Regions from separate parts of the Micromonospora robiginosa genome, predicted to be linked through region 2. Evidence: predicted binding sites of a transcription regulator. Region 2 holds the regulator's gene; the other holds the start of a gene.
The links. The regulator HspR, encoded in region 2, represses chaperone genes until heat shock. The targets are predictions, from matches to a motif close to TTGAGTNNNNNNNACTCAA.
Positions count from the first base shown of each region.

Region 1 (15,047 bases), 3.3 Mb from region 2:
TGGGTCAGGACAGCCCCGGCGTCGGGCTCGACCGGGGCGGCCATCCCAGACGTCAGGTCCGGGAAGGTGCCGGCACACGGCACACGGCACACAGCTCCGGCTCCGGCACGCGCCTCCGGCACGCGCCTCCGGCTCCGGCTCCGGCTCCGGCTCCGGCTCCGGCTCCGGCTCCGGCTCCGGCTCCGGCTCCGGCTCCGGCTCCGGCTCCGGCTCCGGCTCCGGCTGATCTTGGTACGAAACGGCCCCCATAGGGGCGCTTTCCTACCAAGATCTCCCCGTTTCCCACTCCACGGAACATCAATCCCGGATCCAGATGGCCGCCCCCACCCTGCCCGCCCCACTGCGCGGCAATCGGACACAATCCGCCAATCCCACCGCGATCTTGGAGTTGTGGCACCTCCGATAGGGGTAAAAAGCCGGCATACCGTGGCACCACAACTCCAAGATCGACGAAGTCGAGGCGGGAGCGACTCTTAGCAGCGCTCAACCGGGGGGCCGAGCAGGCGGGGCCGGGGCGGAGCGCAGAGCTCGGGCCGAAGACGAGGTGGGAACTGGGGCGGAAGACGGCGTGGGGCAGAACGGACCCGCCTCCGCCCTCGGTCGAGGTGGAGTGGGCGAGCCGAGTGGCAGCAGCGAGAGAACGCCCTCTGGGCGACGGGTAACGCCGCACCCAGGGCGAGTGGCGGGTCGAGGTCGGCGCGGTCGGGCACCGATCGAATGCGGCTCAGGCGCGGGCTAGACACGAGTCAGGCACGAGCGGACGTGGGCAAGGCACGAGCGGACGTGGGCAAGGCACGAGCGGCCGCGCGCCAGGCACGAGCGGCCGCGGCCAGGCACGAGGGGACGGTATGAGCGGACGCACGCCAGGCATGAGGGGACGCGGACGCGGACCAGGCGCGAGTGGGGACGGTCGGACGCGGGCCAGGCGCGAGTGGGGACGGTCGGATGCGGGCCGGGCGCGGGCGGACGTGGGTCAGGCGGGGGTCAGGCGCGGGCGGGTCCGCCGTCGCGGGACGGCGGGGCGAGCGTGGCCGGGTCGAGCGCGAGCGCCTCGGCCAGTTCGTGGCGACCGGTCGGGCTGAGGCGCACCGACCGGCCGGTTCCCGGCACCGTCCAGCCGAGGTGGTGCAGGCGTACGCACAGCGCGGCCCCGAGCGCGCCGGCCAGGTGTGGGCGCCGTTCGGTCCAGTCGAGACAGTCGCGTACCAGCGGTCGCCGGGTGGCGCGCAGCGGTTCGACGGGCACGCCGAGGTCGTCGAGCCAGGAGGTGCCGGTGGGGGTGAGCGTCAGGCCGGCGCTCCGGTCCAGCACGCCGCGGGCGAGCAGCGCGTCGTACAGCAGCACGCCGAGTCGTCCGGCGAGGTGGTCGTAGCAGGTCCGGGCGTACGCCAGGGCGGCGCCGGCGGATGCGGCGCGCAACGTGCGCGGCGGGGTGGCCGGCGCGGGCGCCCGGGCGGCCAGGTCCTCGACGAGGTGGGCGACCGTCGGGTCGGCGAGGCGGACGTAGCGGTGTCGCCCCTGCCGTTCCTCGACCAGCAGTCCGCCGCGTACCAGTCGGGTGAGGTGGTCGCTCGCGGTGGAGGCGGCCACGCCGGCGGAACGGGCGAGTTCCCCGGCGGTCCAGGCGCGCCCGTCGAGCAGGGCGAGGCAGAAGCCGGCCCGGGTGGGGTCGGCCAGCAGCGCGGCGAAGCCGGCCAGTCCTCGGCCGTCGGCACGGATGGTCATCGGGCCATGCTGGCACGGGCACGGTTCGGCCGGTGCCGAACGGTCCGGCAGCCGCTCTTTACATCGTTGTATCCAACGTTGTAGAAACGTGTGCACCGCAGTGACCTCCGTCGACTCCGAGGCAGGCCCGATGCGACACCTTAATCGTGGCGGCGTGCTCGCCGCCGTACTCACGCTCCTGCTCGCCGGCGCGGCGCCCGCGCCCGCCGCCGGAGCCGACCGCTACCGCAACCCGGTCTCCGCCGGGTTCGCCGACACCTTCGCCGACCCGGTCGTGGTCCGCGGCGACGACGGGATCTGGTACGCCTTCGGCACCTCCGACCCGCTGCGCGAGGGCGAGGGGCGGGCGCACCGGGTGCCCGTCGCCCGCTCCGCCGACCTGGTCGACTGGACCTACGTGGGCGACGCGTTCGGCGCCGACCAGCGCCCGGCCTACGCCACGCCCGGCTCGGCGTTCTGGGCGCCCGACGTGCGCCGGGTCGCCGGCCGCTGGGTCATGTACATGACCGTCACCGACACCACCGTCTCCGACGACACGTTCGACACCGCGGTCGGCGTGGCCACCGCGCCGAGCCCGGCCGGGCCGTGGACGTTCGCCGACGCCCCGGTGGTCGCGCCGCGCCCCGGTCCCGGCGGCGGCTACCTGTGGACCATCGACCCGAGCCAGCTCACCGGCGCGGACGGTCGGTCCTACCTGTACTACGGCAGCTACTACGGCGGCATCTCGGTCACCGAACTCTCCCCCGACGGCCTGCGAGCGGTCGGCGACCCGACCCCGGTCGCGGTGGACAACAAGTTCGAGGGCGCGTACGCGCTGCGCCGCGACGGCTGGTACTACCTGTTCGCCTCCACCGCGAACTGCTGCGCCGGCCCGGCCACCGGCTACTCGGTGCAGGTCGGCCGGTCCCGCGACCCGCGGGGACCGTTCGTCGACCGCGACGGCCGACGCCTCGACGTCTCCCGGGCCGGCGGCACGCCGGTGCTCACCCAGAACGGCAACCGCTGGATCGGCACCGGCCACAACGCGGTGCTCACCGACCTGTCCGGGCAGGACTGGATCGCCTACCACGCGATCGACCGCGCCGACCCCTACCTGGACGAGCCGTTCGGCATCAACGAGCGGCCGATGCTGCTGGACCGTCTCGACTGGATCGACGGGTGGCCCACCGTCAACGCCGGCGCCGGCCCCTCCGACGGCGCCCGCCCGGCGCCGGTCACCACCGGCCGCGTCGACGCCCGCTTCGCCACCTCCGACCTGCGCGGCTGGCGCACCGAGTCCGGCGCCTGGCGGGCGGCCGGCGGGGTGCTGACCGGCACCGGCACGCTGGCCTCGCGTACCGCACTCGGCGGCGACCTGCGGGTGGAGACCGACCTGCGGCTCACCGGCGCGCAGACCGCCGGGCTACGGCTCGGCACGGTGGACGTCCGGGTCGGCCGGGGCCGGCTGACCGCCGGCTCGGCGAGCGTCCCGCTGCCCGCCGGCACCGACCTGCGCGACCGGCACAATCTCGCGATCGAGGTACGCGGGCGGCAGCTCGTCGCCACGATCGGCCCGTCCCGCCTCGGCGACCCGGTCGCCCGGGTGTCGCTGCGGCTCCCCCGCCCGGCCGACGGGGCGCTCGCGGTCCGCGCCGAGGGCGGCCCGGCGGAGTTCGACAACGTCAGCGCCGCGCGCCTCTACCGCCCGGCCCGCCACCCGGTCGCCCCGCCCCGGGTCGGCCCGGTGCTGCGCGACTGGTCCGACGAGTTCACCGACGGGCTCGACCCGGCCTGGCGGTGGATCCGCCAGGATCCGGCCGCCACGGTGTCCGGCGGCGCGCTGCGCTGGCCGGTGCAGGACGCCGACCTGACCGGCACCGGCAACACCGCCGGGGTGCTGCTGCGCGACGCGCCGGCCGGGAACTACGTCGCCGAGACCAAGGTGACGCTGGACCTGGGCGAGGAGACGGTCCGCAACTACCAGCAGGCCGGCCTGGTCGCGTACGTCGACGACGACCGCTTCGCCCGGCTGAGCACGGTGGCGATCTGGAACACCCGGCAGGTCGAGTTCGGCTACGAGCTGCCCTTCGCCGGCCAGCCGGTGTACGGCGGCAGCATCGTCGGCACCCCCGGCGCCACCACCTGGCTGCGGCTGGCCCACCGGGTGGACCCGGTGAACGGCGAGCACGAGTTCCGGGCCGGCTCCAGCCCGGACGGCAGGCGCTGGACGTGGGGCGCGGTGTGGACGTTCCCGGCGGACACCACGCCGCGGATCGGCCTGGTCGCGCACGGCGGCGCCACGCCGGCGGTGACGGCGCAGTTCGACTACCTGCGCTTCCACCGCTGACCGGCACCGGGGCCGTCCCCGCTCGGGGCGGCCCCGGTCAACCGCCGAGGTGCGGGTCGGCCGTGGTCAGCCCGCTCACCGTGCGGGTGTCGCCGTCGTAGCTGCGGGCCGCCACGAACTCCCCGGCCGGCCGCTGCGCCCCGGCGACCGCCCGGGCCCGGCGCCGGTCCGCGCCCCGGAAGCGCAACGCCAGGCTCAGGTGCGGGACCCACCGGTCGGGCAGGTGCCACGGGTGCGGGCCGGTCGCCTCGGCGAGCACGTCCCACACCGCGCCGTGCAGCGCGACCAGTTGCGGCGTCGGGCGGACCAGCCAGACCAGCGGGGCGCTGCCGTCGAGGACCTCCAACCGGCCCAGCCGCACCGGCAGCGGCAGCGCGGCGTCGAAGAGGTCGCCCAGCCGCCGCTCGGCGCCGGGCGGGAACTCGTCGACCGAGGCGAGCGTCAGGTGGGGCCGGTTCGTCGGGTGCGTGTTGGCGGCCAGGCTGGGCAACCCGGCGGCGGCGAGCCGGCTCCACGCCGCGCGCACGCCCGCGTCCAGCTCCTCCGAGCAGATCAGTTCCACCGTCCGCACCGGATCAGGCTAGTCCCCGGCGGCGGGCCGCGACGCCCCGGCGTGGTCAGAGCCAGCCGGCCTCGCGGGCGCGCCGGACCGCCTCGGCCCGGTCGGTGGCGCCGAGCTTCTGCACCGCGGCGCTCAGGTGGTTGCGGACGGTGCCGGCGGCCAGGTGGGTCCGCCGGGCGATCACCGCGACCGGGGTGCCCAGCTCGGCCAGCCGCAGGGTCTCCAGCTCGCGCGGGGTCAACGGGCACTCGGGCAGCGTCAGCGCGTCGGCGGCCAGCGCGGGGTCGACGTAGCGGGCGCCGGAGTGCACCCGCCGGATCACGTCGGCCAGCGCCCCGCCGGGCGCGCCCTTGGCGAGGAACCCGCGCGCCCCGGCGGTCAGCGCCGGCCGGAGGTGGGCGGGCCGGGCGTGACCGGTGAGGATCACCGGCGCGCAGCCGGGCAGCAGCCGGGTCAGCTCGGCGGCGACCTCGACCCCGCCGGGCGGCGGCATCTCCAGGTCCAGCACCGCCACGTCCGGGCGGTGGGCCAGCGCCGCGGCCAGGGCGGCGCGGCCGTCCGCGGCGTGCGCCACCACCTCGATGTCCGGCTCCAGGTCGAGCAGGGCGGCCAGCGCGAGCCGGATCAGCTCCTCGTCGTCGGCGAGCAGCACCCGGATCACGACGGCACCGGCACGGTCGCGACGAGGCTGAACACGCCGTCGTCGGCGGAGGCCCGGACCCGACCACCGGCGGGGGCGAGCCGGTCGGCGAGTCCGCGCAGGCCGCCGCTGAACGCGTCCGGGCCGGGGCCACCGGCGCCGTCGTTGCGTACGGTCAGCGTCACCAGGGCATCGTCGCGGCTGAACTCGATCCGGCACCAGCCGGCCCGGCTGTGCCGCAGCACGTTCGTGCCGGCCTCCCGCAGGACGGCGGCCAGGTCGGCGGCGACCGGGGCGGGCAGCTCGCCCACCGGCGGCCCGACGGTGCAGCGCACCCCGCTGGAGCGCAGCACCTCCCCCAGCGCGGCCGCCTGCTCGGCCAGGTCGACGGCGCGGTAGCCGTGCACGGCCGCGCGGACCCGGGTCAGCGCCGACGCGGCGAGCCGCCGTGCCTCGGCGGCCTCCCGGCCGGCCCGGGCGCCGTCCACCGGCGCCAGCCGCTCGGCCAGCTCGGCCTTCAGCGCGATCACGGTGAGATCGTGCCCGAGCAGGTCGTGCACGTCCCGGGCGAAGCGCAGCCGCTCCTCGGCCGCGGCGAGCCGCACCTGGGCCGCCTGCCCCTGTCGGGCCTCGACCAGCAGGTCCCAGAACCACACCTGGACCCAGGTGAGTGCCGCGATCCCGGCGCCCACCCCGCCGGTGACCAGCAGCGCCGTGGGCAGCGGGCCGCCGGTCGCCAGGGTGACCCCGGCGGCGGTGGCGAGCACCCCGAGCGCCGTGGCCGCCGCCACCGCCGGCCGGAACAGCAGCGGCGTCATCCCGACCAGCGACGCGCCCAGCCAGGCCCAGGTGGGCCAGGCGCCGGCCGCCACCGGGCCGAGCAGCGGCAGGCTGAGCAGCGCGGCCACCGCCAGCGCAAGGTGCCGGCGACGTCGGGCCGGCGCGGCGAGCCACGGGGTGACCGCCGCGTGCAGCACCGCCACCTGGGTCACCGTGAATGCGGCCAGCGCGACCGCGCCGAACGCCACCCGCACCGGGTCCGGCTCCCGGGCCAGGCCGACGGCCGGCAGCAGCACCGTGGTCCACACGTTCGTGCCCAGCGACAGCAGGGTGACGCGCCGGGCCCGGCGCAACCGGTGGTCCACCGCCTCGACCGTCATGCCCGCCGATCCTAGGTCGTGGCACGCCGATCTCCCGCCCGGCGGGGCGCCGCCGGCACCCGGGAGAGATGTCACGGCCGAACCGTGCGTTCCGCACGGTTCTCCGATGACGAACGCGCCTGGTCCGGTGCGTGCCGCGCCGGCAGGGTCGGTGCATGACGGAGATGACGGCAGGCGTACCCCGGCGGTGGGCCGGATGGGTCCGGACCCGGCACCTGGCCGGGATGATGGTGGCGATGGTGGCCGGCATGGTGCTGCTCGGCCCGCTGTGGCGGGCCGTCGGGCAGGCGGTCGGCGGCGCGGGCGTGCTGGCCCGGGCGGACGTCGCCGCGCTGGTGATGGCGACGAACATGTCCCTGGGGATGGTCGCCTGGATGTGGCACCGCGGCGACGGGTGGGCGGCCACGGCGCAGATGACGGCGGCCATGTTCGTGCCCTTCCTGCTCCTGCTCCCGCCCTGGTGGGCCGGTCTGGTCGGCGACCACGCGCTGATGCTCGGCGGCCACCTGCTGATGGTGCCGGCGATGGTGCTGGTGGCGCTGCGGCACCACCACGCGCCCGGCGTCACGCCACCGCGCCGCCCGGCGGCGGCGGTGGCGCGCCGCTGGCCGGCCGCCCTGGCGCTGCTGATGACCGCCGACATGTGGTTCGCGCCGACCGTGGTCCCGCCCTGGACGTTGCTGGTGCTCCCGGGCGGTTACCTGCTCCTCGGCACCTGGCGGCGGCAGTGGGGCGACCGGCGTCGGCTCGGGGTCCAGCTCGCCGGGCTGGCCGGGTGGGGCGGTCTCGCCGCGGTGGCGGTGGCCGTGCCGGACCGCGTCGCCGGGGTGCTGGTCGGCCTGGGGTGGCTCGGCCACACCGGCTGGGACCTCTGGCACCACCGCACCGGCGGGGTGGTGCCCCGGGGGTACGCGCAGTGGTGCGCCGTGCTGGACGTGGCGGTCGGGATCACCACGCTGCTGGCCGTCCTGTCCCGGTGACCCGGACCGGGCACGGGGCCGGTCCGGGTCACCCGGAGGGGCCGGTCCGGGTGGCGCGGCGAACGTTTGCGCCGGTCGCCGCGACCCGCGTCCGGCGGTGATGAAAGGCTTGTCGGATGAGCGCCGCACCGACCCCGACCGACCCCACCGCCCCCGCCGACGCCGAGGACGCCCCCGCCTTCGCGGATCTCGGGCTGCGCGCCGAGCTGCTGGGGGCGCTGTCCGCCCTCGGCTACGAGGAGCCCACCCCGATCCAGAGCGAGGCCATCCCGCCGCTGCTGGCCGGTCGGGACCTGCTCGGGCAGGCGGCGACCGGCACCGGCAAGACCGCCGCGTTCGCGCTGCCGCTGCTGCAGCGGATGCCGGTGGCGCGCCCGGACGGCGACCCGGTGTCGTTGGTGCTGGTGCCGACGCGGGAGCTGGCGGTGCAGGTCTCCGAGGCGTTCCACCGCTACGGCAAGGACCTGGGCGCCCGGGTGCTGCCGATCTACGGCGGCCAGCCGATCGGCCGGCAGTTGCGCGCCCTGGACCACGGGGTGGACGTGGTGGTGGCGACGCCCGGGCGGGCGCTCGACCACATCGCCCGGGGCACGCTGCGGCTGGGCTCGCTGGCCACCGTGGTGCTGGACGAGGCGGACGAGATGCTCGACATGGGCTTCGCGGAGGACATCGAGGCGATCCTGGAGCACGCCCCCGAGGGCCGGCAGACGGTGCTCTTCTCGGCCACCATGCCGGCCCGGATCGACGGGCTGGCCCGGCAGCACCTGACCGACCCGGTCCGCATCCGGATCGAGCGCGAGCGCCCGGTGGCCGGGGCGGCGCCGAAGGTGCGGCAGAGCGCCTACCTGGTGGCGCGGGCGCACAAGCCGGCCGCGCTGGGCCGGGTGCTGGACGTCGAGTCGCCCACCGCGGCGATCGTGTTCTGCCGCAGCCGGGAGGAGGTGGACCGGCTCACCGAAACGATGAACGGCCGGGGCTACCGGGCCGAGGCGCTGCACGGCGGGATGAGCCAGGAGCAGCGGGACCGGGTGATGGGCCGGCTGCGGGGCGGCACCGCGGACCTGCTGGTCGCCACCGACGTGGCGGCCCGGGGGCTGGACGTCGAGCAGCTCACCCACGTGGTGAACTACGACGTGCCGTCCGCGCCGGAGGCGTACGTGCACCGGATCGGGCGGGTCGGCCGGGCCGGGCGGGAGGGGGTGGCGATCACCCTCGCCGAGCCGCGCGAGCACCGGATGCTCAAGACGATCGAGCGGGTCACCGGCCAGCGGATCACCATCGACAAGATCCCGACGGTCGCCGACCTGCGGACCCGGCGGTTCGAGCTGACCCAGGCCGCGGTGCGGGAGGCCCTGCTCGAGGACGACCTGGAGCCGTTCCGGGCGGTCGTCGAGTCGCTGACCGACGAGTTCGACCTGATGGAGGTGGCGCTCGCCGCGGTGCGGCTGGCGCACGAGGCCACCCTGCCCGGCACCGCGGACGAGGAGGAGATCCCGCAGGTCGCCGTCCGCGCGAACCGGGACGGGCGGCCGGGGACCGAGGGCCGGGACCGGCGGGCCGGGGTACGCTCCCGCGCCGCCGGCACCGCCCAGGTCTTCATCGGCCTGGGCCGGCGGGCCGGGGTGCGGCCGCAGGATCTGGTGGGCGCGATCACCGGCGAGACCCGGGCCAGCGGCCGGGACATCGGCTCGATCGAGATCGCCGACCGGTTCTCGCTGGTCGAGGTGCCGCAGGAGCTGGCCGACGAGGTGATCGCGGGGTTGCGCGGCAGCACCATCAAGGGCCGCAAGGCGACCGTCCGGCGCGACCGGGACGGCCAGGGCGACCCGGGTGGCGAGCGCCGCTACGAGGGCCGGCGCGACCGGCGGTAGGTGGCCCGGACCGCCGCGACCGGACCGGCCCCGACGAGGTCGATCCGGCGCGGCGCCGGGTGGCGCTCAGGTGCAGTTGCGGATGGACCAGACCGGGTCCCAGTTCTGCGAGCCGGTGCCGGTGCCGGTGAAGGAGTTCAGGACGTTGCCGCTCTGGCCGTAGAAGGTGACGGTCGGGCCGCCGGTCTGGGCGTTGACGTAGAAGCCGGCGCCCTGCCAGTTGGCCAGCGCGTAGCGGGCGCAGGCGAAGAGGTCGAAGATCTTCCAGCTCGACGTGGTCGGGTCCCAGACGAACGTGCAGAGGTTGCCGCTGGCGCAGGTGGCCGGCTTCCCGGCCGCCACGTGCCGCACCTGGCGGGCGGCCGGCGACACGGTCGGCGTCACCGCCTGGACGCTCACCGGCCGGCCGGCCGCCGACGCGGCGGGCAGGGTGAACACGTGGTCCCGACCAACCGGCCCACCCGGTCTGGCGGACGCCGGGGCGGCGAGGACGAGGACGCCGGCGAGGACCACGCCGACGAGCAGCGCGACCCTGCGGAGCGGGCTCAGGGAGGTGGTGGTGGACATGGGACGCCCCTTTCCGAAAACTGTTTCCGAATTCGGTCCGGAACGGGCCACATTCACCGTCGGGGCCGAATAACCGCAGCTTAGGACGCCTCCACCGAGGCCACCAGGGCGACATGTCGACAGTTTCAGAAACTGCACGACGGCGTTGTCGCCTCGAATTCCTCTCGCATTTCGTACGCGCGGACCCCCGCCGCCGGGAGGGCGACGGGGGTCCGACGGCAGCGGTCGGGTCAGGCTGTGGCGAGCGGCTGGCCGCCGATGCTCCGCGCGTCCACCTCGGCCGGCCGCAGCGCCAACGCGAGCACGTCGGCGACGTCGGCGAGGGTGTGCACGGTCAGCGCCTCCCGGACCTCGGCGGGCAGGTCGTCCAGGTCCGGCTCGTTGCGCTTCGGGATGATCACCTCGGTCAGGCCGGCCCGGTGCGCGGCGAGCAGCTTCTGCTTCACCCCACCGATCGGCAGCACCCGCCCGGAGAGGGTCACCTCGCCGGTCATCCCGAACTCGGGCCGGACCGGCCGGCCGGTCACCAGGGACGCCAGCGCGGTCACCATGGTGATGCCGGCGCTCGGGCCGTCCTTGGGCACCGCGCCCGCCGGGAAGTGCACGTGGATCCGCCGCCCGGCGAGGGCGTTCGGGTCGATGCCGAGCCGTCGCCCGTTGGAGCGCAGGTACGACAGCGCGATCTGCGCCGACTCCTTCATCACGTCGCCGAGCTGGCCGGTGAGGGTCAGCCCCGGCTCGCCCTCCATGCCGGTGGCCTCGATGAACAGCACGTCGCCGCCCGCGCCGGTGACGGCCAGGCCGGTCGCCACGCCGGGCACGGCGGTCCGCTCGGCCGACTCCGGCGTGAACTTCGGCCGACCCAGGTAGCGGGCCAGGTTCGCGGTGTCGACGCGGACCGGCGCCGGGTCGGTGGCCAGCGCGACGGTCACCTTCCGCAGGATCTTGGCCAGGGCCCGTTCGAGCTGCCGGACGCCGGCCTCCCGGGTGTACTCCCCGGCGATCAGCGCCAGCGCCTCGTCGGCGACGGTCACGTCCTCGGCGGTCAGGCCGGCCCGCTCCCGCTGCCGGGGCAGCAGGTGGTCGCGGGCGATGGACACCTTCTCGTCCTCGGTGTAGCCGTCCAGCGTCACCAGCTCCATCCGGTCCAGCAGCGGGCCGGGGATCGCCTCCACCACGTTGGCGGTGGCCAGGAACAGCACGTCGGACAGGTCGAGGTCGACCTCCAGGTAGTGGTCGCGGAAGGTGTGGTTCTGCGCCGGGTCGAGCACCTCCAGCAGGGCCGCGGCCGGGTCGCCGGCGTAGCCGGCGGCCAGCTTGTCGACCTCGTCGAGGAGCACGACCGGGTTCATCGAGCCGGCCTCGCGCAGCGCCCGTACGATCCGGCCGGGCAGCGCGCCGACGTAGGTGCGCCGGTGCCCCCGGATCTCCGCCTCGTCGCGCACGCCGCCGAGCGAGACCCGGACGAAGTTGCGGCCGAGCGCCCGGGCGACGGACTCGCCGAGGCTGGTCTTGCCGACACCGGGCGGGCCGGCCAGGGCGAGCACCGCGCCGGAGCCGCGTCCGCCGACCACACCCAGGTTGCGCTCCGCGCGGCGGTTGCGCACCGCGAGGTACTCCAGGATGCGGTCCTTCACGTCGGCCAGGCCGGCGTGGTCGGCGTCCAGCACGGCCCGCGCCGCGGTCAGGTCGGTGTGGTCCTCGGTACGCGTGCCCCACGGCATCTCGAGCACCGTGTCCAGCCAGGTGCGGATCCACCCCGCCTCGGGTGAGGCGTCGCTGGCCCGCTCCAGCTTGCCGACCTCGCGCAGGGCCGCCGCGCGGACGTCGTCCGGCAGCTCGGCGGACTCGACGCGGGCGCGGTAGTCGGCGGAGCCGTCCGGCTCGTCCTCGCCCAGCTCCTTGCGGATCGCGGCGAGCTGCTGCCGGAGCAGGAACTCGCGCTGGGACTTCTCGAGTCCCTCGCGGACGTCGCTGTTGATCTGCTCGGTGACCTCCTGCTCGGCCAGGTGCTCCTTCACCCAGCCGACCAGCAGCTCCAGCCGGGCGGTGACGTCCGGCGCGGCCAGCAGTTCGGTCTTCTGCGCCAGGCTGAGCCAGGGCGCGTAGCCGGCCGAGTCGGCCAGCTCGGAGAGGTCGGTCATCCGCTCCATCGCGTCGATGACCTGCCAGGCGCCGCGCTGCTGGAGCACCGAGGTGGTCAGTGCCCGGTACTCGCGGGCGAGTTCCCGGGCGCGGCCGGCCGGGGCAGGCTCGTCGAGGGCGGTCGCCTCGACCCAGAGCGCGGCGCCGGGGCCGGGCACGCCGGAGCCGATGCGGGCCCGGGTGAGACCGCGGACCACGGCGGCCGGCTCGCCGCTGGGCAGCCGGCCCACCTTCTCGATGGTGGCGACCACGCCGACCGGGCCGTACTCGCCGTCGATGCGGGGCACCGCCAGCAGCGTCTTGTCACCGGTCGCGCGGGCCGCGTCGACCGCGGCCTGGGTGGTCGGGTCGAGGGTCACCGGGATGACCATCCCGGGCAGCAGGACGGCGTCGGTCAGGGGAAGTACCGGAAGAGTTGCCATCGAAACACCTGCCATCGTCGGTTGAGCGTGTCTGACTCAAGTAACAAACCGTTCCCCTTGTTCCGGTGTGTGACCCAGGACACGTTCCCGGCGTGACCGACCCGCCCGCGACCCCGTCGACCTTTTTGCCGACCACCGATTCCGCGACCCGCCGATTGAAACGGGTGGGGTATTGTTGCGAAATTACCGCTTGGTAGGTCAAACTCTTAGCCACACCCCGCCCGACACAGGGAGTAATGGCGATGGCAAGGAAAGTAATCACCGTTCTGACCGACGACCTCGACGGCGGAAAGGCCGATCGGACCGTCGAGTTCAGCCTGGACGGCGTGGCATACACGATCGACGTCTCCGACGAGAACGCGGGCGTCCTGCGCAAGGCCCTGGACCCCTACATCAGCGCTGGCCGGCGCATCGGCCGCGGACCCGTCGACGCCGGCCGCACCGCCCGGCGCGCCACCCGGCCGAGCACCTCGGGAATGGACCGCGAGCAGAACCGCGCCATCCGCGAATGGGCGGCCAAGAACGGCCACGAGATTTCCGAGCGCGGGCGCATCCCGGTCTCCGTGGTGGAGGCGTACAAGAACCGCTGAGCCTTCCGGTTCACCGTCGGGCGCCCGGGGTCGGACCGAGAAATCGGTGTGACCCCGGTCGAGTTCTGTCCGGTCGACAATTTTCGCGTCACCCGGTCGGGGCGGCACCAATTTTCCACAGGCACGAACGGCCGGAGCCGCCCGAGGTAGTCCCCGGGCGGCTCCGGCCGTTCGTCGTACGGTCAGTTGACCTGGATGCGCACCACGTCGATGGCCGGGGTCTGGTTGGCCCGCTCCATCATCGGGATCCGGTGCGAGCCGTCACCCGCCCAGACCGAGCACTGGGCCAGGCCCGAGTCCGGCAGGCCCGGGATCTGGATCAGCACGTCGTCCGGCTGGTTGCCGCCCTTGCCGTCCTCGGTGGCGACGAAGAAGGCCGGCACGTCCTGCGGGTTCGGGGGCTGCCGGGTGCTGCCGAGCATCCGGCACGCGGTGTGGAAGTGGCCGCGCACCAGACCCTGGTCGTTGAGCAGGGAGCTCTCGATGTAGTAGCCGCCCTGCCCGGCGGCGAGGAAGCGGTCGCGCACCAGGTTCCTGGTGGTCACCCGGAGGGTGAACGGCTGGTTGCGCTGCACCTGGTTCGGGAACTGCGTGATGAGCAGCGACGGGTTGTTCGCCGCGGCGCCGACCTCACCGAAGGCGGTGCTCACGCAACGGTTGCCGTTCTGGAAGCCGTTGTGCGCCTCCAGTTGGCTCTGGCCGCAGTCCTTGGCCAGCGGCTGAAGGCCGCCACCGTTGTTCTGGCCGCCACCGTTCTGGCCACCATTGTTGTTGCCGCCGTTCTGGCCGCCGCCGTTCTGGCCACCGTTCTGACCGCCGTTGTTGTTCCCGCCGGTCTGGCCGCCGTTCTGGCCCCCGCCGTTGTTCGCGCCACCGTTGTTGCCGCCGTTCTGCGCGTTGTCGGCGAGCGCGCACTGGGCGAGCTTGTCCAGGCCCTGCGGGCGCTGGCCGCCACGACCGATGGCAGTGGCGATCCGGTTGAGCGTGGCGGTCCGCTTGTCCGCGAGCGGACGGAGGATCGCGTTGTTGATGAAGTTGCCACCGTTGCGGCCCTCCGCCGCGAGCCGGCGGTTCGCCTCGGCGATCTGGCTGTCCAGCAGGGCCAGGTTGCGGTCCACCTCGGCGCGGGCCCGGTCGGGCACCTGCGGCAGCTTGCTCTTGACGTCGGGGCAGGTCACGGTCGGGGTGCCGGCGCCGGCGCCACCGGCGTTGGTCTGCTGGCACTCGGCCGCGGACATCTGGCCGTCACCCCAGTGGTTACGCACCCAGCGGCCGTTCTGCCAGGTCCGGGTGGTGCTGCCCTGACCGCCCGGAGCGGTCGCTCCCGGACTCGAGGGCACGCAGGACGCCGAGGCGACTCGGGTGGTCCTGCGCTGGTCCTGGGCGGACGAGATCTGGGTGACGGCGACGATGCCGCCGAAGACGGCGAGCGTGCCGACCACGGCCAGCACCCGCTTGCTCCGCGCGTTACCGGATGACCGGCGCGCCCGTGTGGACCTGCGCATCGAATTGCTCTCCTTCTCGATCCGGTAGTTGACTGGTGATCCCGGGGCGTCATTCCTCGGGGTGGGATCACTGCGACAGGTGGTCGCGCGTCAATGGCCGACGGTGCCCTCTCCGCACCGTCTCCGCGCCGTCCGGGCGCGGCGGAAGATCTGCGTCCATTCCCGCTTAGGTACGGAGCGCCGTCGGCGAAGGTTCAACCGGAGATCAGAAAAAAATCGAGGGCCCGACCGGTGGTGCGGAACGGCGGATCAGTCGGCGCAGAGATGGTCGAACGCGAAGCCGCCGTCGAAGGAATCCCGCCGAGCGGCGAGGCGGCGCACCTGCTCGCGCAACTCGTCCCGGTCCACCAGGGACGCCGCGTCGGCGTCGAGGTCACGCAGCCGCTCCCCCAGCGCCGCCGCGGCCAGGTCCTCGGCGAGCCGACCCGGGTCCACCCCGCAGGAGAAACCCCGGCAGGACAGCCGCACCCGCTCGACCCGGCACCGACCGGCGCGCACCTCGACCCAGCTCCAGCCCTCCGCCGGGCCGTCCGTCCACCGCACGTGCAGGCCGC
Region 1 covers NZ_CP059322.2:1,853,501-1,868,547, reverse strand. The annotation lists gene H1D33_RS08155 (ArsR/SmtB family transcription factor) at 985-1,725, opposite strand; gene H1D33_RS08150 (glycoside hydrolase family 43 protein) at 1,880-4,051, shown strand; gene H1D33_RS08145 (2'-5' RNA ligase family protein) at 4,089-4,622, opposite strand; gene H1D33_RS08140 (response regulator transcription factor) at 4,669-5,274, opposite strand; gene H1D33_RS08135 (sensor histidine kinase) at 5,271-6,413, opposite strand; gene H1D33_RS08130 (hypothetical protein) at 6,569-7,393, shown strand; gene H1D33_RS08125 (DEAD/DEAH box helicase) at 7,510-9,264, shown strand; gene H1D33_RS08120 (hypothetical protein) at 9,331-9,831, opposite strand; gene lon (endopeptidase La) at 10,062-12,398, opposite strand; gene H1D33_RS08110 (histone-like nucleoid-structuring protein Lsr2) at 12,641-12,988, shown strand; gene H1D33_RS08105 (hypothetical protein) at 13,171-14,493, opposite strand; gene H1D33_RS08100 (DUF2726 domain-containing protein) at 14,743-15,047, opposite strand, start outside.
Region 1: a site for HspR is predicted at 12,420-12,438, ahead of lon (endopeptidase La). Genes of this name have one in related genera too.

Region 2 (15,047 bases):
CCAGCGCCTCGACCAGCTCGTTCGCGCGCACCGCGGTGCGACCCATCTCCTCGGTGGGGGTGAACGTGCCGGCCAGGTGCACGGTGAGGGAGTGCACGTCGGCATCGACCACACGCTCCAGGAAGCCGGCGAACGCGGCCCAGCCGTCCGGCTCGACGGCGGCCTCCTCGGCCGCCGTGACGAACCGGCGCAGCCCGTCGTCGCAGAGCGTACGCAGCAGGTCCTCCTTGCCGGCGTACCGCCGGTAGAGGGCGCTGATGCCGACGCCGGCCCGCTCGGCGACGGCGGCGACGGGGGCCTTCGGATCGTCCAGGAAGACGGCCCGGGCGGCGGCCAGGATCGTGGCGTCGTTCCGCGCCGCCTGCGCTCGTCGGCCGGCCAGTGGCGGGGCGTCGGTCGGGTTCGGCATGCGTTGAGGATAACAGTGGAACGGATCGTTCCGCTCTGCTACTGTAAAACGGAACGAAACATTCCGTTCCGAGGGAGCAGTCATGTCGGACGCCACCATCCGCCCCTACCGCGTCGAGATCCCCCAGACCGCCCTGGACGACCTCGCCGCCCGGCTCGACCGGACCATCTGGCCGGGCGAGCTGCCGGGCGTCGGCGCCGCCTACGGCACGCCCACCGACCGGGTCCGCGCCCTGGCGACCTACTGGCGGGAGACGTTCGACTGGCGGGCGGTCGAGGCCCGACTGAACGCCCACCCGCAGTTCGTCACCGAGATCGACGGCGAGGAGATCCACTTCCTGCACGTCCGGTCGCCCCGGGCGGACGCCACCCCGCTGGTGCTCACCCACGGCTGGCCTGGCTCGGTGGTGGAATACCTGGACGTGATCGCGCCGCTCACCGAACCGACCGACCCGGCCGCGCCCGCGTTCCACCTGGTGATCCCGTCGCTGCCCGGCTTCGGCTTCTCCGGTCCGACCCGCAGCGCCGGCTGGAACCGGTTCCGCACCGCGCGGGCCTGGGCCGAGCTGATGGCCCGCCTCGGCTACCCGCGCTACGGCGCGGTCGGCAACGACGCCGGCTCGATGGTCTCGCCCGAGCTGGGCCGACTCGACGCGGAGCACGTGCTCGGCGTGCACGTCACCCAGCTCTTCTCGTTCCCGTCCGGCGACCCGGCGGAGTTCGAGGGGCTGACCGAGGCCGACCAGGCCGCCCTGCAGCACCTCCAGTGGTTCTACGAGAACAAGTTCTCCTTCAACCAGGTGCACAGCCAGCAGCCGCAGACCCTCGCGTTCGCGCTCGCCGACTCGCCGGTCGGCCTGCTCGCCTGGAACGGGCAGCTCCTCGACGAGAGCCTCGACCCCGACTTCGTGCTGGCCAACGTCGCGATCTACTGGTTCACCGGCACCGCCGCCTCGTCGATGCGGTTCTACTGGGAAGACGCGCACGCCACCGAGCAGCCGACCGGGCCGACCACGGTGCCGACCGCCCTGGCGATGTTCCCCGGCGACTTCCAGTCGATCCGCCGGTTCGCCGACCGGGACCACGCCGACATCGTCAGTTGGCACACCTTCGAGGCCGGTCCCGAGGAGCGCGGCAGCGTGGGCGGGCACTACGCCGCGCACGAGGCGACCGACGTGCTGGTCGGTGACATCCGGCAGTTCTTCGCCGGCCTCCGCTGAGCGCGGCCGACGGTCGGGTGCGCCTGTCGCCGGGCGGCGGCGGGCGCACCCGATCGTCAGCGGCCGGGGAGGCGCGCGGTGCAGGGCGTCAGGTGGTCGGCGCGCAGCACGCAGCGCCGGCCGCCGTCGAGCTGGCGGTCGCAGAACACCCAGTGGCGTACGCACTGGTCGTCCTCGGCCGAGACGGTGATCCCGCCCAACTCGACCACGGCGAGAAAGCCGAGCGACCGGCCGGCCGTGCGACCGAGCATCTTGGCCCGCGCCAGGTCGGGTGCGCGTACCGGCAGGTGGATCACATACCGCCCGGTCATCGACACAGTCCGGCTACCCGGAGCTGGGACCGGATCGACAGGAGATTGCGCAAGACACTGACCTTCCTCGTGACGGCTCACGGATGAAGGGAGCGGCACGACTGGCCGCGCGACCAGTCGTGCCGACCACGGCTGCCAACCGGGGAGGCCGGTTGCCTACCAGGCATTTCGCCGACGGCGACCGCATCGTCAACATACAATGCAAAGCATTGCATGACAAGGAGTGAGCATGCTTAGCACGCGAAGTGTTGGCTGACCGGTCGCGCTCGTGGGAAGATCTTGGGGCCTACCAGGAGTTGTCGCCATGCCCCGAGTTTCGGACCGTCAGAGAATCGCGCAGGACATCAGAGACAAGATCGCTTCGGGCGAGTACGCGCCGGGCGACAAGCTGCCCTCCTTGCGCGAACTGATCGCGCACTACCAGGTTTCCGCGGAGCCGGTCCGCTCGGCGCTGCTGATCCTTCAGGCCGAAGGTCTGGTCGAGGGACACCAGGGCAAGGGCACCTACGTCACCTCCCGCGACGACACCCACTGATCCCGCGACGATCGGTCGGTCGATCGACCCCGGGAGCAGCATGAGCCGGGCAGAGGTAGCCTCACCGGCGTGCGAGTACGTGTCGAACAGACCGCCTTACCCGGAATCGGCGTACGTCATGACCTCATGACGGAGTCCGGCCGCCGGCTCGGCGTGGTCTCCCACCGCAATGGCCGCCGCGACCTGGTCCTCTACGACCCGGACGATCCCGACTCCTGCCAGCACGACATACCGCTGACCGACGACGAGGCGGAGGCGCTCGCCGACATCCTCGGCGCGTCGCTGATGCTGGGTCAGCTCTCCGGGCTGCGCGAGCAGGCCGCCGGGCTGCTCACCGAGCAGATCGTGATCCCGGCCGGCTCCAAGTACGTCGGCCGGCGGCTGGGCGACACCAAGGCCCGCACCCGGACCAGCGCGTCCATCGTGGCCGTGCTGCGTCAGGGCGAGGTGAACGTCTCGCCCGACCCCACCTTCCGGTTCGAAGCCGGTGACGTGGTCGTCGTGGTCGGCACCCGCCAGGGTCTCGACGGCGTGACGGCGATCCTCGCCGAGACCGATCCGGACGGCTGACGCGTATGCACGAAACCACCATCCTGCTCATCGAGGTCGGGGCGCTGCTGCTCCTGCTCGGCCTGCTGGGCCGGCTGAGCCGGCGCGTCGGCGTCTCGCCCATCCCGCTCTACCTGCTCGCCGGCCTCGCGTTCGGGCACGGTGGCCTGCTGCCGCTCAACGCCAGCGAGGAGTTCTTCGCCGTCGGCGCGGAGATCGGCGTGATCCTGCTGCTGGTCATGCTCGGCCTGGAATACAGCGCCAACGAGCTGGTGGGCAACCTCCGCTCGGCGGCGCCGGCCGGACTGATCGACGCCGTGTTCAACGCGCTCCCCGGCTTCGCCTTCGCGCTGCTGCTCGGCTGGGGCTGGGTGGCCGCCGTGGTGCTCGCCGGCGTCACCTGGGTGTCGTCCTCGGGCGTGATCGCCAAGGTGCTCGGCGACCTGGGCCGGGTCGGCAACCGGGAGACCCCGGTGATCCTCTCCGTCCTGGTGATCGAGGACCTGGCGATGGCCCTCTACCTGCCGCTGGTCACCGCGCTGCTCGCCGGGGTCGGCCTGGTCAAGGGCGGCTTCGCGCTCGCCGTCGCGGTGCTCACCGTGGTCGTCGTGCTGGCCGTGGCGATCCGGTACGGGCACCTGATCTCCACCGCGCTCTCCGCCAAGGATCCGGAGGCGCTCCTGCTCGGGGTGCTCGGCCTGACCCTGCTCGTCGCCGGGCTCGCGGCCAAGCTCCAGGTCTCCGCCGCGGTCGGCGCGTTCCTGGTCGGCATCGCGCTGTCCGGGCCGGTCGCGCACCACGCCACCGAACTGCTCTCGCCCCTGCGGGACCTCTTCGCCGCCGTGTTCTTCGTGTTCTTCGGGCTGGTCACCAACCCGCTGGACATGCCGCCGGTGCTGCTGCCGGCGTTGCTGCTGGCCGCGACGACCATGGCGACGAAGGTGGCCACCGGCTACCTGGCCGCCCGCCGGGCCGGGATCGCCGAGCCGGGCCGCTGGCGGGCCGGGCTGGCGCTCACCCCGCGCGGCGAGTTCTCCATCGTCATCGCCGGGCTGGCCGTCTCCGCCGTCTACCCGGTGGAGCCCAAGCTGGCCGCACTCGCCACCGCGTACGTGTTGATCACGGTGGTGACGGGCCCGCTGCTCGCCCGGCTGCCGGACACCCCGTGGTTCAAGCAGTGGCTGCGCCAACGCGCCGCCGCCACCCGGGCCGCCGCCGCCCAGGTGAGGGTGGGCGACTGACCTCGGCCGGGCCGGACTCGCGACTCAGCGGTCCGGCCCGGCCAACGGTTGTCAAATTGATTCCGGGAAGGTCTACCACTGCTCCGCCCAACCGCGTTAACGTGTCGCCCCAGCAGCCAGGGTCCGCGGGTGGCCAGCGCCCCCGCCAGCGAACGCGGAAGGTCGGCCGGTGAGCGTGCAGGAAGAGACGTTCCACGGCTTCGCCAACCCGGTCGACCCCTCGCCCGCCGAACTGCGGGCCTGGGCCTACCAGCCGGACTCGGTCCCGCTGGCCTCCATGCCGCCGGACTGGGACCTGCTGGTCGCCGGTGACCATCTGGTGCAGACGCTGTTCGACCTGGCCATGGACCAGAGCTGTCCGGCCCGGCGGTTCGCGCTGCACTGCCTCTACATCTACGCCGCCGACGGCATCCGGACGAACTTCCGGGCCCACCCGAAGCGGCGCTTCCGGAAGCTGGTCGAGCAGGCCGAGCGGGTCGGCGACGACCTGATGCGCAACTGGGCGCACAACAGCCGGGTGCTGCTCGCCCGCCCCGACCTCTTCGTCTACCGGGACTGGTGCGAGGGCGGCCTGGTCCGCGAAAACCGCCGCCTCTAACCCGGCCTCGCCTCGCCCCCGCCCGCCCCACCCCGTCGATCTTGGACTTGTGGTGCCAAGGAATGTCCCCTTTGCGGGGAAAATCGAGGTGCCACAACTCCAAGATCGACGGGAAAGGGACGTGAAGTCCTTGATCACGTGTGGGGTGGGCGGGGGACGGGACGGCGAACGGGCCGGGACCCCCCGTGGGTCCCGGCCCGCACGTCGACGGATCGTCAGGTCGATCCGCCCTGCTTCTTGCGGCGTTCGTCGTCCCTCGCCCGGTCCACACCGTGGTCGGTCTGGTCGGCGAAACGCCCTTCCTTGACCTTGTCGCTGAAGCGACCCTCGGTGACCCGGTCGAACCGCTCGCGGACGTTCTCGGCCACCTTCTCCAGCCGTTCCTCCGCCCGTTCCGCCACCTTCTTCGCCGGTTCCGCCATGGCTCCCCCCGCCAGCCCGGATTCCGTTTCAGGGCTTTTATCCCTGATCAGCAGCGTAGTGCACCCCACCTCGTCGCACCCCGCTTTCCGCAACCCGGACCGGACGCGGACAGACGCGACGAAGGCCGGCACGAGCTGGCTGGGGGCGTGCCGGCCTTCGTACGGACGAGGAACGTCAGCGGTCGGGCGTGCGGCGGGGGCGCCAGACGACGAGCGCGGTGGAGGTGCGGTTGGTGGGCACGAGGTCGCCGCGGGGGAAGCCGCCCAGCGACTCCAGCTCGGCGATCCGCCGGTACGCGGCGTCCAGCTCCGCCTCCAGCCGGGCCACCCGCTGCTGCGCCTCCTCCAGCAGCCGCTCCAACCCGATGATGCGCTTGACCCCGGCCAGGTTGATCCCGTCGTCCTGGCTGAGGCGCTGCACCTCGCGGAGCAGCACCACGTCCCGGACGCTGTACCGTCGGCCGCCGCCGGCCGCCCGGCCGGGCTGCACCAGCCCCAACCGGTCGTACTGGCGCAGCGTCTGGGGGTGCATGCCCGCCATCCGCGCGGCCACCGAGATCATCAAGATCTTGGCCTCGTAGGCCGGGTCACCCGACCCGGCGTACTCCTCCGACATGCCCGCTCACCTCCGCTGCCGCCGTCAACTGAATCGACGTACCCGCGCTTCGAGATGTTCCCGCGCGGCGGGCGGGGTCTGCGCCGCGAAGGTCTCCAGCGCCGCCCGCGCCTCGTCCGACACCGTCGCCGGGACCACCACGTCCAGCGTGACCAGCAGGTCACCGGCGCGGCCGTCCTTGCGGACGACGCCCTTGCCCCGGGCCCGCAGCACCCGTCCGGCGGGAGTACCCGGCGGCACCCGCAGGGTCACCGTGCCGTCCAGGGTCGGGACCCGCAGGTCGGTGCCGAGGACCGCCTCGGCGTACGTGATCGGGACGTTCAGGGTGAGATCGTCCCCGGTACGCCCGAACAGCTCGTCCGGGCGGACCTTCACGTGCACGAACAGGTCACCGGCCGGGCCGCCCCGCTCACCGGGCTCACCCCGCCCGGCCAACCGGATCCGCTGCCCGTCGGCCACCCCCGCCGGGAAGCGCACGTTCAACGTGCGGGTCTTGGTGACCCCGCCGGTGCCGTGGCACTCCGGGCACTTCTCCTCGACGATCGTGCCGACGCCCTGGCAGTTGCGGCACGGCTCGGAGAAGCTGAACGAACCCTGGTTGCGGGTGGTGACCCCGGCGCCGTGGCAGACCGGGCAGGCCACCGGCTGGGTGCCCGGCTTCGCGCCGTTGCCGTGGCAGGTGTCGCAGACGCCGGGCGCGCGCAGGGTCAGCGGCAGCGTCACGCCACGGACCGCGTCGGAGAAGTCGAGCGCCACCTCGGCCTCGACGTCCCGGCCCCGGGCCGGGCCGCGCGCGCGGGCCGCGCCACCGGCGCCGCCGCCGGAGAAGATCGTGCTGAACAGGTCGGTGAAGCCACCCCCGCCGAACCGGGCGTCGCCACCGCCGCCACCCCCGCCGAACAGGTCGGAGACGTCGAACGGCGTGCCGCCGGGCTGGCCCGCCCCGCGGGCGCCACGCCGGAAGGCGCCCGAGCCGAAGAGCGACCGCATCTCGTCGTACTCGCGGCGCTTCTTCTCGTCGCCGAGCACCGCGTACGCCTCGGAGACGGTCTTGAACCGCTCCTCGGCCCCGGTGTCGCCGGGGTTGTGGTCCGGGTGCGACTCCCGGGCCAGTTTCCGGTACGACTTCTTGATGTCGTCCGAGGAGGCGGACTTGTCCACGCCCAACGCGGCGTAGTAGTCCTTCTCGATCCAGTCCTTGGAACTCACCGGTCCACCCCCTTCCACGGGTCGAGTCCCGGTCGTCCCGCCCGCCCGACAGGGGCGGGCGGGACGTCACGGGTCGGCACTACTCCGGGTCCGCTACCGCGACCAGGGCCGGCCGCAGCAGCCGCTCGCCGAGCTGGTAGCCCCGGCGCATGACCTGCACGCAGGTCGGCTCGGTCACGTCGGCGGAGGTCTGGTGGGCCACCGCCTCGTGCCGGGTCGGGTCGAACGGGTCGCCCTGCTCGCCGAACGCGGTCAGGCCGAACTTGCCCAGCGCGCCGGTGAGCTGCTCGGCCACGCTGCCGAACGGGCCCACCAGGTCGCCGTGCTCGCGGGCCCGGTCCAGGTCGTCGAGGATCGGCAGCAGCGCGGTGAGCACCCCGCCGGTCGCCTGCTCCTGGACCAGGTTGCGGTCGCGGTCGACCCGCTTGCGGTAGTTGGCGTACTCCGCCGAGACCCGCTGGAGGTCGCGGGTGCGCTCCTCCAGGTCGGCGCGGAGCGACTCCAGCTCGGCGCCGAGCGGGGCCGCCGTGCCGGCGCTCTCCCCGTGCGGCTCGGCGGGCGCGTCGACCACGGGCGGCCCGGAGACGTCGGCCTCGCCGACGATCTCGTCGACCACGACCTCGGCCTCCTCGACCAGCCCCTCGGCGGGCGCGTCGGCGGCGGCGTCGGCGGCCGAGGCGTCGTTCGCCGGCTCCTCGGTCACCTTGCCGAGCTTGCGCTTGTCGCGGATGACGACCCGCGGCTCGTCGCCGGCGTCCTTGCCGGCGCCCGGGGAGCCACCCGGCGCCGACCCGGTGGAGCCCGGGTCGGCCGCTCGTGGCTTGTCCGTCATGCGGTTACCTCATCCCTCTGCCGTGCGAGTCGTGTCGGGGACCGATCGTCACTTCTTGTCCTCGTCCACGATCTCCGCGTCGACCACGTCGTCGGCGCCGCCGGCCTGCGGGCCACCGGTCGCACCGGCACCGGCGCCCGGGCCGGTCGCGCCGGCGCCCGGAGCGCCCTGGGCACCCGGCTCGCCCTCCTGCTGCTGGGCGTAGAGCAGCGAGCCGGCCTGCTGGGAAACCTGGGCCAGCTTCTCGTGCGCGGCCTTGATCTTGTCGATGTCCTGCCCGCCGAGGGCGCTGCGCAGCTCGCCGAGCGCCTCGTTGAGCTGGTCACGGTTCTCAGCCGGCAGCTTGTCGCCGCTCTCGGCGAGGAACTTCTCGGTCTGCCACTGGAGCGCCTCGGCGACGTTGCGGGTCTCCGCCTCCTCGCGGCGGCGCTTGTCCTCGTCGGCGTGCTCCTCGGCGTCCCGGCGCATGCGCTCGATGTCGTCCTTCGGCAGCGAGGAGCCGCCGGTGATCGTCATCTTCTGCTCCTTGCCGGTGCCCAGGTCCTTGGCGTGCACGTTCACGATGCCGTTGGCGTCGATGTCGAACGTGACCTCGATCTGCGGCACGCCGCGCGGCGCCGGCGGGAGGCCGGTCAGCTCGAAGGTGCCGAGCTTCTTGTTGTAGGCCGCGATCTCCCGCTCGCCCTGAAACACCTGGATCAGCACCGACGGCTGGTTGTCGTCGGCCGTGGTGAAGACCTCGGAGCGCTTGGTCGGGATGGTGGTGTTGCGCTCGATGAGCTTGGTGAAGATGCCGCCCTTGGTCTCGATGCCCAGGCTCAGCGGGGTCACGTCGAGCAGCAGGACGTCCTTGACCTCACCCTTGAGCACGCCGGCCTGCAGCGCGGCGCCGACGGCGACGACCTCGTCCGGGTTGACGCCCTTGTTCGGGTCGCGGCCGGTGAGCTGCTTGACCAGGTCGGTGACGGCCGGCATCCGGGTCGAGCCGCCGACCAGGATGACGTGGTCGACGTCGGAGACCTTGATCCCGGCGTCCTTGACGGCCTGCTCGAACGGGCCCTTGCAGCGGTCCAGCAGGTCCTGCGTCATGCGCTGGAACTCGGCGCGGCTCAGCGTCACGTCGAGGTGCAGCGGGCCGGCCGAGCCGGCGGTGATGTACGGCAGGTTGATGTTGCTGGTGGTGGCCGCGGACAGCTCGATCTTGGCCTTCTCGGCCGCCTCCTTGAGCCGCTGCATGGCCATCTTGTCCTGCGAGAGGTCGATGCCGTGCTCGCCGCGGAACGTCTTCACCAGGTGGTCGATGATCCGCTGGTCCCAGTCGTCGCCGCCGAGCTGGTTGTCACCGCTCGTCGACTTGACCTCGACCACGCCCTCGGCCAGCTCCAGCAGCGACACGTCGAAGGTGCCGCCGCCGAGGTCGAAGACCAGGACGGTCTGCTCCTTGGAGCCCTTGTCCAGGCCGTACGCCAGGGCGGCCGCGGTCGGCTCGTTCACGATCCGCAGCACGTTGAAGCCGGCGATCTCACCGGCCTCCTTGGTGGCCTGGCGCTGCCCGTCGTTGAAGTACGCCGGGACGGTGATCACCGCGTCCGCGATCTGCTCGCCCAGGTACGCCTCGGCGTCCCGCTTGAGCTTCATCAGCGTCCGGGCGGAGATCTCCTGCGGGGTGTACTTCTTGCCGTCGATGTCGACGGTCCAGTTGGTGCCGATCTCCCGCTTGACCGAGCGGATGGTCCGGTCGGGGTTGGTCACCGCCTGGCGCTTGGCGACCTCACCGACGAGCACCTCGCCGTTGCGGGCGAACGCGACGATCGAGGGAGTCGTCCGCGAGCCCTCGGCGTTGGCGATGACGGTGGGCTCACCGCCCTCGAGAACGCTGACGCAGGAGTTCGTCGTGCCGAGGTCGATGCCGACCGCACGTGCCATGTTCGCTTCCTCGCTTCGTAACGGGTGAGCAGGCCGGACGGCCTGCCCGGCGGGGTCGCCCGGAGGCGGCCACACCACAAGTTGAGTGAACTTGACTCAATAGTGCCACGCCGCCGGCAAACCGCAAGTCGAGGTTGAGTCGACTCGGCGCAACCTGACCGTTATTACCGTCCGGTTGTCTTACCTTGCGTCGGTCGGGCACGCTTTAGCGGTGACGACGCATGGCGATCCCGCCACCCGTGCCGGCGCGCCCGCCGTCGCCGCCCGCACCGGAACCGCCGACGGCGAGAACCCGCCCGGCGGAGACGCCTCGGGCCTGCCCGCCGCGCTCGCCGGCCTGCGGTCCGCGATCGACGCGGCTCGCTTCCCGCTGACCCTGCCGTCGGCCGAATCGGCCCGGCACGCCGCCCGCAGCCTCACCGACCAGCTCGACGACTACCTGCTGCCGCGGCTGGCCCGCCTCGACGCCCCGCTGCTCGTGGTGGTCGGCGGCTCCACCGGCGCCGGCAAGTCGACGCTGGTGAACAGCCTGGTCCAGGCCCGGGTCAGCGCGGCCGGCGTGCTCCGCCCGACCACCCGCTCCCCGGTGCTGGTCTGCAACCCGGCCGACGCGGCCTGGTTCCGCCAGGGCGAGCTGCTGCCCGGCCTGACCCGCACCACCGACCCGAGCGAGCAGGCCGGCACCCTGCAACTGGTCACCGCCCCGGCGTTGCCGCCGGGCCTGGCCTTCCTCGACGCCCCCGACATCGACTCGGTGGTCGACGCCAACCGGGCGCTCGCCGGGCAGCTCCTCGCCGCCGCCGACCTGTGGCTGTTCGTCACCACCGCCGCGCGCTACGCCGACGCCGTCCCCTGGGAGCTGCTGCGCAGCGCCCGGGCCCGGGGCACCGCCGTGGCCATGGTGCTCGACCGGGTCCCGCCCGAGGCGGCCGACGAGATCGCCGCCCACCTGTCGCAGATGCTGGCCAGCCAGGAGCTGGGCAGCGCGCCGCTGTTCGTGCTGCCGGAGACCTGGGTGGACGGGCAGGGGCTGCTGCCCGACCGGATGACCGCCCCGCTGAGCGGGTGGTTCGCCCGGCTCGCCGGTGACGCGGAGGCCCGCTCGGCGGTGGTCCGGCAGACGCTCGACGGCGCGCTGGCCGCCCTGCACCCGGTGGTCGAAGGGCTGGCCGACGCCGCCGACGAGCAGGTGGCCGCCGCCGAGGCGCTCGACGAACGGGTCCGGGCCGCCTACCGGGGCGCGGAGCGCACCGTGGACCAGGGGCTGAAGGACGGCCGGCTGCTCCGGGGCGAGGTGCTGGCCCGCTGGCAGGAGTTCATCGGCACCGGCGAGTTCTTCCGCAGCCTGGAGGCACGGATCGGGCGGCTGCGCGACCGGATGGTCGCGGCGGTCACCGGGCGACCGGCCCCGTCCGCGGAGCTGCGCACGGCGATCGAGTCGCAACTGGTCACGCTGCTGCGCGGGGTGGCCGCCGAGGCGGCGGAGAACGCGTACACCGGGTGGAAGGCGCATCCGGCCGGCGCGGCGCTGCTCGAACCGGAGCTGGCGCACGCCTCGGCCGACCTGCCGGCGCGCGCCGAGCAACTGGTCCGCGACTGGCAGCGCGGGGTGCTGGAGCTGGTCCGGGTCGAGGGCGGCGACCGGCGGTTCGTGGCCCGCACGGCCGCGTACGCGGTCAACGCCACCGGTCTGGCCGTCATGATCGGCGTCTTCGCCTCCACCGCGTTCATCCCGACCGGGCTGGAGGTGGCCGCGGGCACCGGAACGGCGGTCGCCGGCCAGACCGTGCTCCAGGCCATCTTCGGCGACCAGGCGGTGCGGAACCTGTCCCGCAAGGCGCGGGTCGACCTGCTCGACCGGGTCGGCGCGTTGATGGCCGAGGAGGCGGCCCGGTTCCTGGCCCGCACCGAGGCCGCGCGACCGGCCACCGACGCCGGCGAGGCGTTGCGACGGGCCGCGGTGACCGTCGAACGGGCCCGGCACCGCAGCGGCCTGTCCGCCGCCGGCGACGCCCCGCTGCTGCCCACCACCGAACAGGACGGCGACCGCCCATGACCAATATCGTGGGACGGGTGCGCGAGGCGCTCCGGGCCGACCAGCGGGTCGACCCGGACGTCCTGATCGCGCGCCTGGAGGCGGTCCAGCGTTTTCTCCGCGCGGTGGACGGCCAGGTGCCGGACGCCCAGTTGGTCGCCGGGCACACGGTGGTCGAGCGGGCCGGTGACCGGCTCGCGCTCTCCGGCCGGCACACCGTGGTCGCCCTGGCCGGCGCCACCGGCAGCGGCAAGTCCAGCCTGTTCAACGCGCTGGCCCGGATGGACCTCTCCCCGGTCGGCGTGCGCCGGCCGACCACCGGCGTGGCCCATGCCTGCGTGTGGGGTCCGCTCGACGGCGCGGTCCGGCTGCTCGACTGGGTGGGCGTGCTGCCCCGGCACCGGTTCGTCCGGGAGAGCCCGCTGGACGGCGACGACGAGTCCACCCTGCACGGTCTGGTCCTGCTGGACCTGCCCGACTTCGACTCGGTGCAGCAGCACCACCGGCTGGAGGTCGACCGGCTGCTCGGCCTGGTCGACCTCGTGGTCTGGGTGGTCGACCCGCAGAAGTACGCCGACCGGGTGATCCACACGAGTTACCTGCGTGAGTTCCACCGGCACAAGGACGTGACCGTGGTGGTGCTCAACCAGGCCGACCGGCTGCACCCGACCGAGCTGCCCACGGTCCTCGACGACCTGCGCCGGCTGCTCGACGCCGACGGGCTGGGCGGGGTGCCGCTGCTGCCCACCGTGGCCACCGACCCGGCCGGGCTGGCCGGGCTGCGGGCCGAGCTGGAACGGACGGTCGCGGAACGGCAGGCCGCCCTGCGCCGGCTCTCCGGGGACGTGGACGCCGTGGTGGCCGATCTGGAACCGCTGGTCGGCCCGGAGCCGCCGCGCACCCGGCCGGGCGACGCCTCGGCGCAGGAGCTGACCCGGGCGCTCGCCGGGGCGGCCGGCGTGCCGACCGTGGCGCAGGCGGTCGAGGGGGCCTACCGGCACCGGGCGGTGAGCAGCACCGGCTGGCCGCTGGTGCGGAGTTGGCGGAAGCTGCGCCCGGATCCGCTGCGCCGGCTGCACCTGCCCGGGCGTGACCCGGAGGCGCCGGCGGAGAGCCTGATCTCGGCCACCTCCGTACCCGATCCGACGGCCGCGCAGCGTTCGTCGCTGCACCTGGCCATCCGGGCGGTGGCCGACCGCTCCAGCACCGACCTGCCGGCGCCCTGGCCGGCTGCGGTGACCGCCGCGGCCCGGTCCCGGCTGACCGACCTGCCGGGCGCGCTGGACCACGCGGTGGCCGCCACCGACCTGGGCATGGACCGACGGCCCGCCTGGTGGCGGGTGGTCGGCGGGATCCAGTGGCTGGTCACGCTCGCCGCGCTGGGCGGGCTGCTCTGGCTGCTCCTGGGCTACGCGCTGCGCTTCCTCGGCCTGCCGCCGCTGGAGCACCCGAGGCTCGGCGAGGTGCCCTGGCCGACCGTGCTGCTGCTGGGCGGCCTGCTGGCCGGGTTGCTGGTCGCGGTGCTGACCCGGCCGGTGGTCGGGTGGGCGGCCCGGCGGGCCCGGCGGCGCGCCGAGCAGCGCCTGCTCACCTCGGTGGGCAGCGTCGGCGAGAAGCACGTGCTGGACCCGGTCTGGGCGGTGCTGGCGCGCTACGGCACGGCGCGGGAGGCGCTGCGGGAGGCCGAGCGGCGCTGAACCCGGCGCGCTGGCCGGTGTGGTGGCCGACCGCGCGGCGTAGGGTCGATGCATGGCCACGCCACAGACCCCTTACGACGCGGTGCTGCACGCCGCGCGCAACGTGACGAGGCTCGACTCCGCGCTGGACGCGGAGATGCTCGGCGCCGCGCTGTTGGGCAGCGTCTACGCCGTCGCCGAGCACGACCGGGAGCAGGCCGTCCGCGAGTTCGTGGCCGGCTTCCTGGCCGCCACGTCTCGCCGGCGCAGCGCCGCCGCGACCACGATCCGCGCCGTCTTCGCCACCCTGGTGCCGGACGCCGAGGGCGCCGCCCGGGTCCGGCCCGGCGCGCTCGCCCCGGCCTGGGCCGGCCAGCTCGGCCGGGTGCGCCTCACCGGCACCTGGGCCTACGGCGACGTGTACGGCGACCAGACCTCCTACCTCGCCACGTTCGCCTACGACGACGAGGAGCAGGGCGGCCCGGAGCACGCCCTGGTGGCCCTCGTCGACCACAACATCGGCATCACCAAGGACGTGTTCGTCGGCGGCCCGGCGGAGCGGATCGTCGAGCAGGCCCGGGAGATCTGCACCGAGGACGAGCTGACCTGGTTCCGCACCGAGGACCCGGCGCGGATGCACGCGGAGGTGAGTCGGCACCTGGCGGTCACCGACGACCTCGGCGAGCTGCCCGCCCAGGGTTCGCTCGCCACCGACCGGGCCCTGGTGGGCGCCCGGCTGGCCGCCCTGCCCGCGCCGGCCCGGCCGGCCGGTCCGACCGTCACGCCGCCGCCGACGGACGAGGAGCGGACCCGGTTGGTGCGCGCCTTCCTCGACGCGCCCGAGGCGAACCGCTTCGGCCTGCCCGAGGTGGCCGACGGCGAGTTGGCCTCCCTGCACTTCTGCCTGGGTCTGCTGCTGGACCACGCGGCGAGCTTCCCGGACGCGGACCCGATGCGGTGGAGCCCGATGGTCGCCGAGCTGTTCCTGCTCGACTGGGTGCACCGCCGTGCCGTGCTCGACATGGACGACGCCGCGATGCTGCCCCGGGTGCTGCGCGCCTGGGCGGCGTATGCGGCCCGGCAGCGAGGGCTGTCGCAGTCCGCGGCTGCCCGGACGGACGAGGCGATCACCGAGATGATCCCGGAGTTCGCCCGGCTCTACAGCACCGGTGAGCGGCGCAGCCCGGCCACCGCGGCGGTGGCGCAGCTCATGGCGGACGGGGTGGACCCGGACGATCCGGAGGCGCTGAACGCCTGGATCGAGGCGAACCGGCACCGGCTCACCGACGACCCCGCCTGACGCGCGCGCCGGCCGGCGGCGAGAGCTGGCGGCCGGCGCAGCCCCGGAGCACCGTGCGTGCGCCCGGGCGGGTCACGCGGGTGTGGCGCTCGGCGTCGCGGACCGGCTCGGTTGCGGAGACCGGCTCGGCTCCGCGGTAGCGGTCGCGGTGGCCGTGGCCGTGGCCGTG
Region 2 covers NZ_CP059322.2:5,294,935-5,309,981, forward strand. The annotation lists gene H1D33_RS23415 (TetR/AcrR family transcriptional regulator) at 1-409, opposite strand, end outside; gene H1D33_RS23420 (epoxide hydrolase family protein) at 492-1,628, shown strand; gene H1D33_RS23425 (hypothetical protein) at 1,685-1,939, opposite strand; gene H1D33_RS23430 (winged helix-turn-helix domain-containing protein) at 2,244-2,474, shown strand; gene H1D33_RS23435 (cation:proton antiporter regulatory subunit) at 2,544-3,044, shown strand; gene H1D33_RS23440 (cation:proton antiporter) at 3,050-4,264, shown strand; gene H1D33_RS23445 (hypothetical protein) at 4,434-4,862, shown strand; gene H1D33_RS23450 (hypothetical protein) at 5,078-5,284, opposite strand; gene H1D33_RS23455 (heat shock protein transcriptional repressor HspR) at 5,460-5,900, opposite strand; gene dnaJ (molecular chaperone DnaJ) at 5,925-7,109, opposite strand; gene grpE (nucleotide exchange factor GrpE) at 7,189-7,941, opposite strand; gene dnaK (molecular chaperone DnaK) at 7,990-9,867, opposite strand; gene H1D33_RS23475 (P-loop NTPase family protein) at 10,079-11,923, shown strand; gene H1D33_RS23480 (GTPase) at 11,920-13,599, shown strand; gene H1D33_RS23485 (hypothetical protein) at 13,652-14,878, shown strand; gene H1D33_RS23490 (hypothetical protein) at 14,951-15,047, opposite strand, start outside.